Linked DNA regions of Actinokineospora baliensis. The protein of the gene in region 2 interacts with the protein of the main gene of each other region in a pairwise test. Links are inferred from orthologs where the notes say so. Each region holds a gene or a part of one and is shown on either strand. Other genes may lie near its edges. The genes, in order: rplA and thrS.

Region 1 (3,218 bases), 6.2 Mb from region 2 along the record:
TCTTCCAGGTCGAGGTGCCGACCGAAGAGGTCACCGAGATCAAGAACGGCCAGCGCAAGCAGGTGCAGCGCAAGGTGCTGCCCGGCTACATCCTGGTCCGGATGGAGCTCAACGACGGCTCCTGGTCCGCGGTGCGCAACACCCCCGGCGTGACCGGGTTCGTCGGCGCGACCTCCAAGCCATCGCCGCTGACCATCGACGAGGTGCTCAAGTTCCTCCTCCCGCAGGTCGAGGAGGCCAAGCCGACCGCGGCCAAGGGCTCCACCTCGGGTGTCACCCGCGGCCAGACCGTCGAGGTGGACTTCGAGGTCGGCGAGTCGGTCACCGTCATGGACGGCCCGTTCGCCACGCTGCCCGCCACCATCAGCGAGGTCAACGCCGACGGGCAGAAGCTGAAGGTCCTGGTGTCGATCTTCGGCCGGGAGACCCCGGTCGAGCTGTCGTTCAACCAGGTCTCCAAGATCTGACCGGTCCGAGGGATCGGGCCGGGCAGGCGCACCCGCGACGCAGCCATTCGTCGCCGGTGCGTCCACCGCGGTGCCGCGCGCGCCGCACACCGGAAGCACTAAGGAAGCACTGAGATGCCACCCAAGAAGAAGAAGCTCGCAGCGATCATCAAGCTGCAGATCAAGGCGGGCCTGGCCAACCCGGCCCCGCCGGTCGGCCCCGCGCTGGGCCAGCACGGCGTCAACATTATGGAGTTCTGCAAGGCCTACAACGCCGCGACCGAGTCGCAGCGCGGCACCGTGGTGCCGGTCGAGATCTCCGTGTTCGAAGACCGCTCGTTCGACTTCAAGCTCAAGACCCCGCCTGCGGCCAAGCTGCTGCTCAAGGCCGCCGGGATCGAGAAGGGCTCGGCAGAGCCGCACAAGACCAAGGTCGCCAAGGTCACCTGGGACCAGGTCCGCGAGATCGCCGAGACCAAGAAGACCGACCTCAACGCCATCGACATCGACCAGGCGGCGAAGATCATCGCCGGTACCGCCAGGTCCATGGGCATCACGGTCGAATAAGACCGCACAGCACCACCCCGTGGGAGGGCCACGCGCTGGCCCGCACCACACCTGATCCGCGCGCGGCTGGTCCGCTTCCCGATCGGCCGCGCACACTTTCGTTAGAAGGAACAGCAATGGCAAAGCGCAGCAAGGCATACCGCCAGGCGGCCGAGCTGATCGACCGCGAGCGGCTCTACACCCCGCTCGAGGCCGCCCAGCTCGCCAAGGAGACCTCCAAGGTCAAGCTGGACGCGACCGTCGAGGTCGCCATCCGCCTCGGCGTCGACCCCCGCAAGGCCGACCAGATGGTCCGCGGCACGGTCAACCTGCCGCACGGCACCGGCAAGACCGCCCGCGTCATCGTCTTCGCGACCGGCGACAAGGCCGCCGAGGCCGAGGCCGCCGGTGCCGACGCGGTCGGCTCCGAGGACCTGATCGAGCGCATCCAGGGCGGCTGGCTCGACTTCGACGCCGCGATCGCCACCCCGGACCAGATGGCCAAGGTCGGCCGGATCGCCCGCATCCTCGGCCCGCGCGGCCTGATGCCGAACCCGAAGACCGGCACGGTGACCCCCGACGTCACCAAGGCGGTCAACGAGATCAAGGGCGGCAAGATCAACTTCCGGGTGGACAAGCAGTCCAACCTGCACCTGGTGATCGGCAAGGTCTCCTTCGACCAGGCCAAGCTGGTCGAGAACTACGCCGCCGCCCTCGACGAGGTCCTGCGCGCCAAGCCGTCCGCGGCCAAGGGCCGGTACCTCAAGAAGATCACCTTCTCCACCACCATGGGCCCCGGCATCCCGGTCGACCCGGCGAAGCTGCGCAACCTCCTCGAAGAGGACGTCGCCGCTTCGTGATCCACGCTTGAGGAAAGGGCCCCGCTCCGGCGGGGCCCTTTTCCGTTGTGCGGCACCCCTTTCGGGTGGAGGTCGTGGTTTCGGACCACCACCGGTTCGGTCCACTCGGGACGATCAGCGCATGGTGAAACCAGCTCGCGTCCTCAGTGCCGCCCTGCTCCTCGGCGCCGCCCTGATCGCCCCCGCCGCCTCGGCGCACGCCGCCCCGACCACCGTCGTCGAACCGCACTGCGGCGAGTGGGTGGACTACAACAGCCAAGAGAACCGCCGGATGAAGAGCTGGCTGTGCTTCTACGACTCCGGCACCGGCGGCGTCTACCCCGTGCTGTGGACCGAGTGCGGCTGGCTGGCCCTGTTCGGCATCGGCTGGGAGAAGCCGCCCAACGGCTGCCGGATCTGGGAACCCAGCTACTACGAGATCACCTTCCCCGACGGCACCAAGACCACCGACAAGACCTTCCCCGGCGCCTCCGGCTCCAACACCGCCAACTCCACAGCCGAGACCTACCCCTGCCAACCCGGCACCTGGCGCCTGCACTCCTACTACGGCATCCAGATGAAAGACGTCCTCGGCAACTGGGGCAGCAGCGTCTCCGCCACCCACGAGGTCACCGTCGAGATCACCTGCCCTTAGCAGGTCAGCCGGTGGGTTGGGTGGCCTTGGCCGGGCAGGGGGTTGGCTCGTCGTCGTGGCGGGTGATGGTCCACTGGTCGCCTCGGGAGCCTGGGATGACCTTGACGGTGAAGCGGCCGAGGCGGGGGCCGTCGTAGACGTCCATGGCGCAGGAGCTGATCACGACGGTGCCGTCGGTGCGGGGGGTGAGGTCCATCGCGACGGGGAAGCGGGGTTCTGCGTACTTGTTGGCCGTGCCGACCTCGGCGTTGAGGCGTTGGACGGCGGTGCGGCAGTCCGGGGCGTTGAAGTGCCTGGCGAACTGGTCCTCGACCTGCTGCGTCTCGAACCGGGTGCAGGCGTCGTCGGGGATGTTCTGGGCGATGTTGTCGTAGAACGCGCGGACGGCTTCCTTGGGCGTGGTGGCGAACAGGACAGTCCGCGTGGTCTTGCCGCCGCCGGTCTGCGACGCGGGGAGGTCTTCGTTGGGGTTGCCGAAGAACTTCTGGTAGGCCCAGTTGAGCGCGAGCAGGACGACGAGCAGGTAGATCAACCGGCGGAACCACTTGTTCAGCAGCACCCGCAGCCACACCGGGCGGCCGTTGCGCGCCGCGGGCGGCGGGGGCAGCGTGCCGTCGGCCTGACCGCGTTGGAACTCCTGGAACCGCTGGAACTCCTGGAACTGGCGCCACTGCTCGTCGTCGGGCACCGGCACCGCGGGCGGCTGGCCCGGCGGCCGGATCGCGGGCGGTC
Region 2 (3,278 bases):
TGCCCGAGACCCTGATCCACCCCTCCGCCCGCAACACCCAGGACCACAGCTTCACCTTCATGGGCGCGTTCAAAATAGACGCCCAAATCTCCACCGGCGACGGCGTCACCGCCCTCATCACCGCCTACGCGGTCGGCATCCGCCTCTTCCAGTACACGGTCAACGCCGACAACCCGACCATGCGGGCCGCCGCGAGCATCGCGGGCTTCAAACTCGCCCTCGAAACCGACCTCATCACCGACCCGAGCAGGCTCGTCTTCGAAGGCGAAGGCTGCGTCCCCATCGAAGGCAGCCAACAACTCCACCACGTCCTACCCGTCGACTAGTCCTGTAGAACCGCCCCCTACAGACCCGCCACCGGGACCGCGGCCACCCCCCTCCGCCGTCCCGGTGGCACCTTCCCTGCCAGAAGCAAGAAGCCAGAAGCCGCTGTGCCACCCCAACCCACCGAGCCAGCCCCGCCAGCCCCACCACCGCTCCCAGGAAGCCGCCCACCCAAATGCTCGATGGGGCGGACCTGTTTTGCGTGGGGTGGCGGTGTCCGTAGCGTTGTGCGCTGCAGGGCCATGCTTTTCGGCCCCAGCTTTGCGGTCCTGCCACGGGCAGCGCAGGGGCCCCGCGCAAAACAGGTTCGCCCCATCGAGCACACCCAACCCACCACGGATCCAGCGCAATGCCGCAGGCGAGCCGAGCGCCTACCCCACCACGAACGTCTCCGCGGAAGGCGACCCGTTCTCGCGCCGAGCGATCCAGCCCTCGATGGCCTCCACCGCCCGGTCCACCGGAACCCCGTTCAGCTGCGACCCGTCCCGGAACCGGAACGACACCGCTCCCGACTCCACGTCCTTCGCGCCCGCCATCAGCATGAACGGGACCTTCTGCAGCGTGTGGTTGCGGATCTTCTTCTGCATCCGGTCGTCCGAGGCGTCGACGTCCACTCGGATCGCCTTGGCGCGCAACGACTTCGAGACCTGGAGGAGGTGGTCGACGTGGTCTTCGGCGATGGGGATGCCGACCACCTGGACCGGGGCGAGCCAGGCGGGGAAGGCGCCCGCGTAGTGCTCGGTGAGGACGCCGAAGAAGCGTTCGATGGAGCCGAAGAGGGCGCGGTGGATCATCACCGGGCGCTGGCGGGTGCCGTCGCCCGCGGTGTACTCGAGTTCGAAGCGCTCGGGGAGGTTGAAGTCGACCTGGATGGTGGACATCTGCCAGGTGCGGCCGAGGGCGTCGCGGGCCTGGACGGAGATCTTGGGGCCGTAGAAGGCGGCGCCGCCGGGGTCGGGGACGAGGTCGAGGCCGGAGTCGGTGGCGGCGACCCGCAGTGCCTCGGTGGCCTTCTCCCAGACCTCGTCGGAGCCGACGTACTTCTCGTCGTTGCGGGTGGACAGCTCGAGGTAGAAGTCGTCGAGGCCGTAGTCGCGCAGCAGGTTCAGCACGAACGACAGCAGCGACTTCAGCTCGTCCTGCACCTGCTCGGGGGTGCAGAAGATGTGCGCGTCGTCCTGGGTCATGCCGCGCACGCGGGTGAGGCCGTGGATGACGCCGGACTTCTCGTAGCGGTAGACCGAGCCGAACTCGAACATGCGCAGCGGCAGCTCCCGGTACGAGCGGCCGCGGGAGCGGAAGATCAGGTCGTGGAACGGGCAGTTCATCGGCTTGAGGTAGTAGTCCTGGCCCGGCTTGCGGACCTTGCCGTCCTCGTCGTACTCGGCGTCGAGGTGCATCGCCGGGTACATGCCGTCGCGGTACCAGTCGAGGTGCCCGGAGGTCTCGAACAGGGTGCCCTTGGTGATGTGCGGCGAGTAGACGAACTCGTAGCCCTCTTCCTCGTGGCGGCGCCGCGAGTAGTCCTCCATCGCGCGCCGCACGATGCCGCCCTTGGGGTGGAACACCGCCAGGCCGGAGCCGATCTCGTCGGGGAAGCTGAACAGGTCCAGCTCGGTGCCCAGCTTGCGGTGGTCGCGCCGCTCGGCCTCGGCGATGAGCTCCAGGTGCGCGTCGAGCGCCTCCTGCGACTCCCACGCCGTGCCGTAGATCCGCTGCAGCTGCGGGTTCTTGTCGTTGCCGCGCCAGTACGCCGCCGCGACCCTGGTCAGCTTGAACGCCGGGATGTGCTTGGTGGTCGGCACGTGCGGGCCGCGGCACAGGTCGCCCCACACCTGCTCGCCGGAGCGCGGGTCGAGGTTGTCGTAGATGGTCAGCTCGCCGCCGCCGACCTCCATCACCTCGCCGGTGTCGACATCACCCTTGATGTCGACCAGCTCCAGCTTGAACGGCTCCGCTGCCAGCTCCGCCTTCGCGGACTCCAGCGAGTCGAACACCCGGCGGGAGAACCGCTGCGCGCCCTTGATGATCTGCTTCATGCGCTTCTCCAGCGCCTGCAGGTCCTCCGGGGTGAACGGGGTGTCCACGGCGAAGTCGTAGTAGAACCCGTCGCGCACCGGCGGGCCGATGCCCAGCTTGGCGTCCGGGAACTGCTGCTGCACCGCCTGCGCCAGCACGTGCGCGCACGAGTGCCTGATCACCGACCGGCCCTCGTCGGAGTTCGCCGCGACCGCGGTGACCTCGACGTCGACGTCAGGGGTCCACGACAGGTCGCGCAGCCTGCCGTCGGCCTCGCGCACCACCACGACCGCGTCCGGGCCCTTGCCGGGGAGCCCGGCCTCGCGCACGGCCGCGCCAGCCGTAGTGCCCGCCTGCACCACCACGCTCGCGGCGGGTGCGACGGCTGGGGACTGTGGCTGGGACACGGGTGCTCCTCGGTGCTCGCCGGTCACAACGGCTGTGACCTCGACACAAGGATGCTAGCGAGCCGTCCGCGAGCCCCGCCGCCCGGTTTCCCCCGCCTGTGGACAACTCCGGATCATGGTCCGAGGATGGTGCGCATCCGCTGGATCTCGTCGGACTGCTCGGCGACGATGTTGTCGGCCATCTCCTGCACCTTGCCGTCTGAGCCGTCCTTGCGCACCGCGTTGGCCATCTGGATGGCGCCCTCGTGGTGGCGGGTCATCAACCGGACGTACTGCGCGTCGAACTCGGCGCCCTTGGCCGCGCGCAGCGCCGCCAACTCCTCGGCGGTCGCCATGCCGGGCATCGTGTGCCCCGAGTGGCCCGCGTGCGCGGGGTCGACCGCGGGTTTGCCGTTGTCGCGCAGCCAGTTGTTCATCGCCCCGATCTCGGGGCCCTGGGTGTCGGCGATGCGGCTGGCCAGTCCCTTGAGGGAGGTGTTCGCGGCCCGCTCCGGCGCCAGTTCCGACATCTCGATGGCCTGCTGGTGG

Evidence for each region.
Region 1: the proteins of thrS (region 2) and rplA interact in binary tests that used the Escherichia coli proteins (3 or more experiments, as listed by UniProt). The link is inferred for Actinokineospora baliensis from one-to-one orthologs.

The regions. Positions count from the first base shown.
Region 1 is NZ_JAFBCK010000001.1:736,514-739,731, reverse strand. Bases 86-2,990 are described here. They hold rplA (50S ribosomal protein L1), read left to right. Parts: upstream 86-1,129; coding sequence 1,130-1,852; downstream 1,853-2,990. Other genes in these bases: JOD54_RS03110 (hypothetical protein), read right to left, coding at 2,491-2,990; JOD54_RS03115 (hypothetical protein), read left to right, coding at 1,974-2,486; rplK (50S ribosomal protein L11), read left to right, coding at 582-1,013; nusG (transcription termination/antitermination protein NusG), read left to right, coding at 86-467. In the rest of the region: more of nusG, read left to right, coding at 1-85; more of JOD54_RS03110, read right to left, coding at 2,991-3,218. UniProt on the Escherichia coli protein: One of the primary rRNA binding proteins, it binds very close to the 3'-end of the 23S rRNA. Forms part of the L1 stalk. It is often not seen in high-resolution crystal structures, but can be seen in cryo_EM and 3D reconstruction models.
Region 2 is NZ_JAFBCK010000001.1:6,895,305-6,898,582, reverse strand. The notes cover bases 224-3,188. They hold thrS (threonine--tRNA ligase), read right to left. Parts: upstream 2,751-3,188; coding sequence 696-2,750; downstream 224-695. Other genes in these bases: JOD54_RS30605 (DUF305 domain-containing protein), read right to left, coding at 2,864-3,188; JOD54_RS30615 (hypothetical protein), read left to right, coding at 224-326. In the rest of the region: more of JOD54_RS30615, read left to right, coding at 1-223; more of JOD54_RS30605, read right to left, coding at 3,189-3,278. UniProt on the Escherichia coli protein: Catalyzes the attachment of threonine to tRNA(Thr) in a two-step reaction: L-threonine is first activated by ATP to form Thr-AMP and then transferred to the acceptor end of tRNA(Thr). The rate-limiting step is amino acid activation in the presence of tRNA.